DNA from 3 places in the Rhizobium sp. WSM4643 genome. Region 2 is predicted to be linked to each of the others. Evidence: riboswitches for the same ligand, from Rfam matches in the RefSeq annotation. Region 2 holds a riboswitch; each other region holds the start of a gene.

Region 1 (3,268 bases), 350 kb from region 2:
GCGCCGACCGAACGCTTCATCGATCGGTTTTCGCGCTATTACACGCCCGGCGTGGTCGTGGTCGCAGCGCTGGTCGCGGTCGTTCCGCCGCTGCTGTTCGCTGGGCCATGGGGCGAATGGGTCTATAAGGGCCTTGCCATCCTTTTGATCGGCTGCCCCTGCGCGCTCGTCATTTCGACGCCGGCGGCAATTGCCGCCTCGCTTTCGACAGGTGCGCGGCGCGGGCTGCTGATGAAGGGCGGCGCGGTGCTGGAAACGCTCGGCAAGGTGACGATGGTCGCCTTCGACAAGACAGGCACGCTGACGGAAGGCAGGCCTCAGGTCACCGATATCATCTCCTTCGGATTGAGCGAGGCGCAGGTGCTGTCGCGCGCGGCGGTGCTGGAGCAAGGCTCCAGCCATCCGCTGGCGCTGGCGATCCTCAACCGCGCCAAGTCAGTCGGCGTTCCCGTGCCGCCGGCCCTCGAGCTGGAAGCGCTGGCGGGCAAGGGCGTCAGCGGCAAAGTCGGCGGCGAGACGCTGGACCTGCTGTCGCCGCCCGCCGCCCGTGAGCGCGGGGCGCTCAGTGCTGAACAGGATGCACGCATCGCGGCGCTGAACGACGAGGGCAAGAGCGTGTCGGTGCTGCTCGTCAACGGTGTTGCGGCCGGCCTGATCGCCATGCGCGACGAGCCGCGTGAGGATGCCGAGGCCGGGCTCGCTGCCCTCAAATCAGCAGGCATCAAGGCGATGATGTTGACGGGCGACAACAAGCGGACGGCAGCAGCCGTTGCCGGCATCCTTGGCATCGACTGGCGCGGCGAGATGATGCCGGAGGACAAGCAGCAGATCGTCGGCGAATTGAAGCGCCAGGGTTTCATCGTCGCCAAAGTCGGCGACGGCATCAACGATGCTCCGGCGCTGGCGGCTGCCGATATCGGCATTGCTATGGGCGGCGGCACCGATGTGGCGCTGGAGACGGCGGATGCCGCCGTGTTGCACGGACGCGTTAGCGATGTGGCGCGGATGATCGAACTTTCCAAACGCACGATGCGCAACATCCTGCAGAACATCACCATCGCCCTCGGATTGAAGGCGGTGTTTCTGGTGACGACGATCGCCGGCATCACCGGGCTCTGGCCGGCGATCCTCGCCGATACCGGCGCCACCGTGCTGGTGACGATCAACGCGCTGAGGCTGCTTCGGATAAAAATATAACTTTTCTGACTTCCTCCTCCGGCGCTCGTCACCGGCGGGATGTGCCATCGACGATTCGAGCCAGATCTCGAATCGAAAATCGCGGGACCGGCCATAGGTCGGCTCTCATCGTGGGGGCTCCCAGGAACGTAGCGATTTCAAACCTGTCGTAACGCAATGCACAAACCATCCGTTGACGCGAATTTGGATTGGCGTACTATATCTAGTGTTCGAGGTTCCATCGATTCGTGAGGATCGGTGGCTAAGACGGGAATACGGTGCGCCTCGCCATCATGGCGCGGCAATGCCGGAGCTGCCCCCGCAACTGTAAGCGGCGAGCAACTGTCCGATTTCAGGTCACTGGAGCATGACGCTCCGGGAAGGCTGGGCAGGCGCTTTGACCCGTGAGCCAGGAGACCTGCCTCGAACGAAACGTCCACGGGCGGGGTGTCCGGAAGGTCGCGTTGCGTTGCTGCGGGGAATCTCCGCATCGCGTTTCGCAGGCCCGAGCCTCCGCCCCCGAAACCTTCGCATTGAGCCACTTCGGGGTGAAGTCATGTCAGTATCTCAGTTCAGGCCGCCACCCGCTAGACGTAGACGGCGGAGCTGAACAGCCGCATAGCTCAAATCACCAGAGATTTTTCGACGGATATCGGCAGATTTCCGATCGATCTCCTGCGTCCCAATCGCATCACGAGGAATATCATGACCATTACCGTCTACAGCAAGCCTGCCTGCGTCCAGTGCATCGCCACCTACCGTGCCCTCGACCGGTTGGGTGTCGATTATGACATCGTCGATATCTCTGAGGATGCCGAAGCGCTCGATCGTGTCCGCAGCCTCGGCTACATGCAGGCGCCTGTCGTCATCGCCGGCGAGCAGCATTGGGCGGGCTTCCGCCCTGACATGATCAGCGCGCTCTCCTGATCGAGAAAAGCGATGGGCCTGATCGTCTATTATTCCAGCCGATCCGAGAACACCCATCGGTTCGTCGCCAAGCTCGGACTGCGCGCAACGCGCATTCCGCCAAGTGGCGCTGACGCGTTCCATATCCGCGAACCCTTCGTGCTTGTTGTGCCGACCTATAGCGGCGACGGCGGCAAGGGTGCCGTTCCCAAGCAGGTGATCCGTTTCCTCAACGATGCGGAAAACCGAGGACACATCCGCGGCGTGATTGCCGCGGGCAACAGCAATTTCGGCGAGACATACGGGCTCGCCGGCGACGTCATCTCGCAGAAATGCCAGGTGCCTTACCTCTACAGGTTCGAGCTGCTGGGCACGGAAGCGGATGTCGCCAACGTCAAACACGGACTGGAACGGTTTTGGACACGGGAACAACTCTGACGCGGGATGCGGGCGCAAAACCGCATAACACTTTTGCTCATCCCGCCGGCGAACGCCCTTTGAAAGCGGCGGAAACGCTCGACTATCACGCGCTGAATGCGATGCTGAACCTCTATGACGATGAGGGACGGATCCAGCTCGACAAGGATCGAATGGCTGCCAAGCAGTATTTCCTGCAGCATGTGAACCAGAATACGGTGTTCTTTCACAACCTTCGGGAAAAGCTCGATTACCTCGTGACCGAGGGCTATTACGAGCAGGAGGTTCTCGATCAGTATTCCTTCAATTTCGTGCGCGACCTGTTCGACCAGGCCTATGCCAAGAAATTCCGTTTCCCGACCTTCCTCGGCGCCTTCAAATACTACACCAGCTATACGCTGAAGACCTTCGACGGAAAGCGCTATCTCGAGCGCTATGAGGACCGCATTTGCATGGTAGCGCTGGCCTTGGCGCGCGGCGACGAGACCCTTGCCCGCGGCATGGTGGAGGAGATCATTTCCGGCCGCTTCCAGCCGGCGACGCCGACCTTCCTCAATGCCGGCAAGAAGCAGCGCGGCGAACTGGTTTCCTGCTTCCTGCTGCGCGTTGAGGACAATATGGAATCGATTGGCCGGTCGATCAATTCGGCGCTGCAATTGTCGAAGCGTGGTGGCGGCGTGGCGCTGTCATTGACGAACATCCGCGAGGCGGGCGCGCCGATCAAACATATCGAGAACCAATCGTCAGGCATCATCCCGGTGATGAAGCT
Region 2 (3,268 bases):
GCAGGCTTCTGGGAAAAGAACGGCTACCACATGTATGGCGATCCGTGGCGCGAGCAGCGCTATTCCGACGACTGAGCCTTCGGTTGCGAGAAGCGGCGAAGCGCAAACACACCCAGGCCGAACAAAGAGGCAAGCCCCGTCAGAGACGCCATGCTGGCGGCATGGAATGGGATCCCGCTCCAGCGCGGCTTGACGATATCGGCTGTGTTGAAGGCCTCGCCGCTGAACCGGCAGGTGATGAGCGCGAGACCGCGCCGCACCATGTCAGCATCGACAGCGGAAATGATTTCGCCTGCAGCAGCCCTCTCCCGCGGCATCTCGCGCATCGAAAGCAAGACGGCCTTGGTCGCGGCCAGATAGGCATGGGCGCATTCGTTGAACGGGCTTTCCTCAGCCGTCACGCTGCCCGGCATCCGGCCCCACAGACAGTAGGAATACTGGATCTCGGCATAGTTCAGCATGCGGCGAAACGGCTCGTTCGTATCGACTGCACGGGATGCAAGGTCGATAATCCCACTGCGATAGTCAGACATGACTGCCATCTCGCCATGGGAAATTTCCGGGATATCCAGGCCTGCATGGCTGCCGCCATCGCTGCGACTATGGGCAAAAGCGCTTCCGGCAATGAATAGAAGCAAGGTCGCGCTGAGACCAAGAAATGCAAGCCGTCGATAGAGATAGCGTGCCATCCCGCCAACTTGCCTTCCTGTCCTCGGACTCCTGACGGACGAGAGAGGAATACGGCGCCGCCACATATCCCTTCTCCCCAAGGGGAGAAGATGCCGGCAGGCAGATGAGGGGGTGAGCAGCAAAGCTGCGAATGCACTGAGCACAAGCGAAGGGCAACATATAGGGCGCGCCGTGCGGCCCCCTCATCCGACCCTTCGGGCCACCTTCTCCCCGCTGGGGAGAAGGGGTAGCAAGTCGCCACCTCGATACGCCGGATCACCGAAACGCTGGCCGCAGCCCGCCCTTAACCGCAAGCCGCTTTTCCGCCAATGCTCCGAAGGCAAGGCCCAAGGTTGCCCAGAGGATCACATGCATGCCGAGTGAGGTCGTGCGGAACCGCCAGAGCATCATCGCCGAGAAGTTCTCCGGCACCTCGTTGATCGGCGGCAGCAGATAGAGCACGAGGCCGATGAAGACGAGATAGGCGATGCCGGCGATGATCGCGCCGTTCCAGAGACCGAAACGCTCGGAAAGGCGGCGCGACAGCGCCACTGCGGCAACCAGCGCCGCAAGCGAGACGACGATCATCAGGAAGAAAAGCTCGGTCCTGGCACCGATCGTGTCGGGATTGCCGACCGCCGGCGGGTTGGCCGGATACTTGATACCGGGAACGAGGACAACCGCCACGAACGCGGCGATGGCGATGACGGCCGAGGTGCCGCGTGGCGAAAGGCTGCTGAAGCGGCCTTGCACGAAAGCGAAGGCGAGCGCAAAGAGCCCGCCGACGGCGACGCTGTAGGCCATGACGCCGGTGAAAAGGCCAAGACCGGCCTGTGTGGCGCGGCTTACGATTTCGGGTTCGGCAGCCTCGCCGGCCGCCTGGGCGCTTGCCTCCTCGAAGGCGATCGCCGCATCGACCAGCGGCTCGCCGAAAGTATGGGCGAAAGCGAAAACGAGGATGCCAGCCATCAGGCCCGCGAGCATGCCGCGAAGCAGAAGATTTCCAACCATGTTAGGAACTCCGATCGCGAAGCGCGTTAATGGCAGGGAAAGCCGAGGAGATGGCGGCCGTCATGCACGAATTCGTGCACATACATGCCGTTGAACAGCGCCATCGCGCCTTCCTCGGTGCCGACGAAATAGAGGACGATGAGCATCAGCAGGCCGCCGAAGATCGCCCAGGGCAGGATCTCGCCTACAGGGATCGGCGCCGGTACAGCAACGGGCGCGAAAGTGGTGTCAGACATGTATTCCTCCGGGAATGACGCGTTCAGTCGAAAGAGTGCTTGTGCAGTAGGGTCTGACTTCCAGCGCGAAGAGCTCACGCTGGTCACAGTGGCGCGACCGCGCCGGACTTACACCGGCTTCCAAACCCGCAACAGCACGGTTATATCTGCACGCCGAAGAGACTGTCAACGAAACTTCACAAGCCGGCGAAGGACGCTGTCGCAGCATTCGGGAGACAAGAACGACTGTGAACACGCGCCTCACCTGGATCTGCCACGGCGCGACGGCAGCAAGCCGCAAGGCCCTGTTCCCGCTCGACGAACCGCTCGAGGACAAGGCAGTAGAGGAGGCCGGCAGGATGACCCCCCCGCCCCGCGCCGATCGCATTGTCACGAGCCCCGCCTTGCGCGCCCGTCAGACTGCTGACGCGCTCCGCCTCCAAGCCCGGATAGATCAGGCGCTTTGCGACTGTGACCATGGCCGCTGGGCCGGCAGGTCAATCGCGGCGATCGGGACCGAAGAGCCGGAAAACCTCATGGGGTGGATGAGCGATCCGGAAGCGGCTCCGCATGGCGGCGAGAGCCTTGTTGATCTGCGCAAGCGCATCGCCGGCTGGATGGATGGACAGACTGTTCTCGACGGCCACATCATTGCAATCAGCCATGCGGCCGTCATCCGGGCAGCGATCGTGCATGTGCTTCAGGCGCCACTCTCCTCCTTCTGGCTGAGCGACGTCGAGCCGCTTTCCGTTATCCGCATGACCAGCAACGGACAGCGTTGGTCTCTGCGCTTCCAGCATTAGAGACTGCTGATCTTATCCAGCTTTGCACAAGCAAATCGCGTCATCTCTGTTGAACCCGGCTTTGCGGGAACTACTTCCTTGTCCCAAGGAGATGGAAGAATGACATATGATTGGAGTGGCGAGCGCACACGACGCCTGCGTTTCATGCGTGTCGCCACAGTCACGGTTCTGGTCGGTCTCATTGTCAGCGTTCCGCTGCTGATCGTCACCGCCTGAAGCACTGGAAAGGGCGAGCGATGCATTAGCACGCTCGCCTTCGTTCTCCCGCATGAGCCAGTCTTCCGAACAATCAAGGGCATCGCGCTGATAACGACGCCCTGATTCCCCACAAGCCTGTCGGGTCTCTCTGCGGCACGCAACAGGCTGCTGCCTCTGATAATTCGCCTTCTGGTTTCAACAAACATTTCAGACTTTCGTGATATTTCCGCGAAGGTGGAGATGGAGAAGGCATGATGCCGGTGTTTTTCCAAAGCAGGGCCGGACGGCAATGCGTGTCGATCGTGGTGTCTGGAGTGACCCTCTGGCTTCTCGGCACGCTGCTACAGCTCGACGACAGCCTGGTCGCCTTCC
Region 3 (3,268 bases), 1.4 Mb from region 2:
GCGTGTTGCTGGCCTCTTCGGTCAGCAATGCGTTGCGCGCCCGTTCGGCGTCGAGCGAAGCGCTCTGCTCGGCAGCGGCCTGCTCTCTCTCGACCTTCGCAATCGCCTCGTGACGGAAAACTTCCAATGCCCGCGCCAGAAAGCCGATCTCGTCGCCATTTTCCCTGTAGGTGACGGGAGAGACCAGATCGCCTTTCTGCAACGCGCTGATTCGTTCGCTGATCACCCTGATGGGCCGGCCAACGAGGCTGCGCATGGCGAGAAGGAAGGCAACGACGGCCATGGCGGTGATCGCGGACTGCGTGAGCAGCGAAATGAGAACTTTCTGCCTGACTTCGGAAGCGATTTTTTCGACGGACCAGTTCGTGACGATGTAACCGGTGGCCTTGCCCGACTTATCCAGCGGGAGCGGCGCGATGATCGTCACGACGCCGGCAGATATTCTACCGTCATCGATGGTCGTCTTTTCCGGTTTCGCGCTCAAGCTCTTTGCCAGATCGGTTGGTGCCGGCAAACCACTGACGCCATCGCGCGCCCAGGTATCGACGGCGGCAGGTTCGGCGTTGAATGCGGCAAACTGCACGAGATCGAGCGAGGGGTCGTCGCGATAGAGCGAATAAGCCTCTCGAACCGCGTTCGCCTTCCCCCATTTGACGCCGCCCGCCGCCAGAGATGCAAATTGCTCGGCATTCTTGGACCAGTTCGCCTTGGCGCCATCGATCAAGGCCCGGGTTTCGTACATCCAGGTATAGGTGGCGAAAGCGGAAATGCCGCAGAGGTTCACGGCAACGATAATCGCCGCCAGCTTGGCGGTCAGAGGCATCGTTTTCAAAAATTGGAACATTCCGCGGCGGCCTAGAATTGCGGCTCAGTCGGACATGTTCCGGACTGGCGTATCAATACGGGCATCGACGCTGACGGTCACATCACGAGCCCTCATGCCCATGTCCTGATAGCAACCCAAAACGCGTAAACGCAGTGTGTATTTGATGTGTGAATAAATCATAAAGTAGAATGGGGTGCTGGGGTACATGCGGGTCGTTTCACCCTGGCGCCTGCCGGCGCCAAGCCCAGCCAACCGGCGGGTACTGCCGTATCGCGCTGGACGGTGGAGGAATAGAGATACGCTGGGCAACGGCATTGATCGCGGTTGCCTGGCTGCTGTCGGCGTCATCGACATCGCCGAAGGCTACATGCAGCGTGTCGGCGGCTTGCGGGCCGCCTTGCCGCCGCCGCGCTTTCCTGAAATAGATGCGCCGTCAGGTGCCCGCCGGTAAGGCGGGAGAATCGGGAATCCGGTGCAAAGCCGGAACGTGCCCAACGCTGTAAGGCCGACGTTTGCCGCTTATCACGCCACTGGCTTCTTGCCGGGAAGGCTGCGGCAGACGGATGACGCCCAGTCAGAAGACCGGCCTGGCTAGATAGACCGATCCGCGCGGACGGCGGGGCGGTTGCGTTGTTGGGGATTTGACGATGCGACCCTTTGATGAGGATGCCCTTTCGGCGGCGTCCGGTTTTTCCTTGGCCGAACGCGAGGCCGTCTATTATGCGATCATGACGCGGCGCGACGTTCGCAGCCAGTTCCTGCCTGATCCCTTGCCAGACGATGTCGTGGAGCGTCTGTTGACGGCCGCCCATCACGCGCCGTCGGTTGGTTTCATGCAGCCGTGGAATTTCATTCTGGTGAAAAGCCCGACTGTGCGGGCGCGCGTCCGGAATGCCTTTGCCAGCGCCAACGAGGAGGCGGCGCTGATGTTCGAAGGCGAACGGCGGCAGGCATATCGTTCGCTTAAGCTCGAAGGCATTACGGAGGCGCCGCTCGGGATCTGCGTGACCTGCGATCCCACCCGCGGCGGCAGCGTGGTGCTGGGGCGTACGCACAATCCGAGGATGGATAGCTATTCCACAGTCTGCGCCATCCAGAACCTCTGGCTTGCCGCGCGGGCGGAAGGGGTCGGCGTCGGCTGGGTCAGCATCTTTCGTGAAGGCGACCTGAAAAGCATTCTCGGCATACCCGAGCATATCGAGGTGGTCGCCTGGCTCTGTGCCGGTTTCGTCGATCGGCTCTATGACGAGCCGGAACTCTCCGTCAAAGGCTGGCGGCAGCGGCTGCCGCTCGAGGAACTCGTCTTTCATGATGGATGGGGACGAAGCGAGCCCTAAATAAAGTGCGTCGCATCGAAGATGCATGTCGTAGTCCCAAAACCGCCGCGCGGTTTGGGTGGCTTGATTGATATCACTGCTGTTGTTGTGGTTGCGGGCCCGGCGTTGCCGGATTGGTGAGGTCGATCGAGCCCTGATCGCCGGCCAGAAACTGGGGGCCGACCTGACGGACGCGGTTCTGCGTCGGATCGTAGGGGCGTTCGGGAACGGATGATTGCGGCGCAGCTGCGGCATCCTTCGCCGGGGGATTGGTGCGGATGGTGGTGATGGAGCTCTGCTGCGGCGGTTCGCTCACCACCTGCTTGCCGCGCATCTCCTCATAATAGGCGGTGAGATTGCAGGCGCAGGAGGACTTTTCCCCGGGCGTGCGGTTCTTGTAGGCAAAGGCATTTTTCATGGCGCTGTAGGGCGTGCCCGTTGCGACCGAGATCATGTTCGAGGCTTCGGTGCTCGTCACGTCACGATAGAACAGTTCGGTCTCGATGCCCGGGCACATCTTGGCGCAGGTCTGGGCGTCGCGGCCGAAATCGACCGATGTGGCGTTCGAGCTGATCGGGAAGAAGCCGCCGTCGCAACTGCGCACGCACATGGTGCTGACCGGAGATAGCATCTCGGCCCGCGGCACACCGTAACGCGGATCGACCTCGTCACCACCGCCGAGCGGAATGAAGGTATCGGTGCGCATCGCCTGTTCCTCGACGCTTGGAGCCGGTTCGTCGGCGCTGCGATCGCTCGGGGCATAGACGTTTTCGCTGTTGCAGCCATTGCGGTCGAGAGCGGCGGTCAGCTCGCGGCGCGCGTCGTCATTGCCGTCGGTCTGGTTGCGCAGCTCCTCACGGCGGTCCTGGAGATAGCGGATGTTGTCGATCATGCGGGCTTCGGACTGCGAGAGCTCGGTGCAATAATCGGCATTCTCGCCGCCGATGACGACCATGCTTCCCGAGGTGCAGCCGTTGCCGCGCAGCTCGTTGCGGACCTTGCGCAGCTCGAGGTTCTGCTCGGCCATGGCGCCGGCATATTGGCGCGCTTCCGAGCCGTTGTTATTGCCGATCGACCGCGGCAGGTCGGCGAGGCGGCCACGCAGATCCTCACAGATAGTAATGGT

Evidence for each region. A riboswitch is a leader RNA that binds a small molecule or an ion and turns the genes downstream of it on or off. The one in region 2 is predicted to bind cobalamin.
Region 1: another riboswitch for cobalamin. It lies ahead of nrdH (glutaredoxin-like protein NrdH); the one in region 2 lies ahead of N1937_RS18025 (CbtB domain-containing protein).
Region 3: another riboswitch for cobalamin. It lies ahead of bluB (5,6-dimethylbenzimidazole synthase); the one in region 2 lies ahead of N1937_RS18025 (CbtB domain-containing protein).

What each region holds. Positions count from the first base shown of each region.
Region 1 is NZ_CP104040.1:3,962,428-3,965,695, reverse strand. It holds gene N1937_RS19630 (heavy metal translocating P-type ATPase) at 1-1,197, shown strand, start outside; cobalamin riboswitch at 1,393-1,616, shown strand; gene nrdH (glutaredoxin-like protein NrdH) at 1,882-2,103, shown strand; gene nrdI (class Ib ribonucleoside-diphosphate reductase assembly flavoprotein NrdI) at 2,116-2,520, shown strand; gene nrdE (class 1b ribonucleoside-diphosphate reductase subunit alpha) at 2,499-3,268, shown strand, end outside.
Region 2 is NZ_CP104040.1:3,616,040-3,619,307, forward strand. It holds gene N1937_RS18010 (sulfite oxidase-like oxidoreductase) at 1-75, shown strand, start outside; gene N1937_RS18015 (hypothetical protein) at 60-689, opposite strand; gene N1937_RS18020 (CbtA family protein) at 946-1,680, opposite strand; gene N1937_RS18025 (CbtB domain-containing protein) at 1,707-1,916, opposite strand; adenosylcobalamin (AdoCbl) riboswitch at 1,930-2,067, opposite strand; gene N1937_RS18030 (histidine phosphatase family protein) at 2,144-2,698, shown strand; gene N1937_RS18035 (putative bifunctional diguanylate cyclase/phosphodiesterase) at 3,151-3,268, shown strand, end outside.
Region 3 is NZ_CP104040.1:2,258,148-2,261,415, reverse strand. It holds gene N1937_RS11445 (methyl-accepting chemotaxis protein) at 1-844, opposite strand, end outside; gene N1937_RS11440 (hypothetical protein) at 1,032-1,277, shown strand; cobalamin riboswitch at 1,245-1,431, shown strand; gene bluB (5,6-dimethylbenzimidazole synthase) at 1,474-2,163, shown strand; gene N1937_RS11430 (DUF2865 domain-containing protein) at 2,237-3,268, opposite strand, start outside.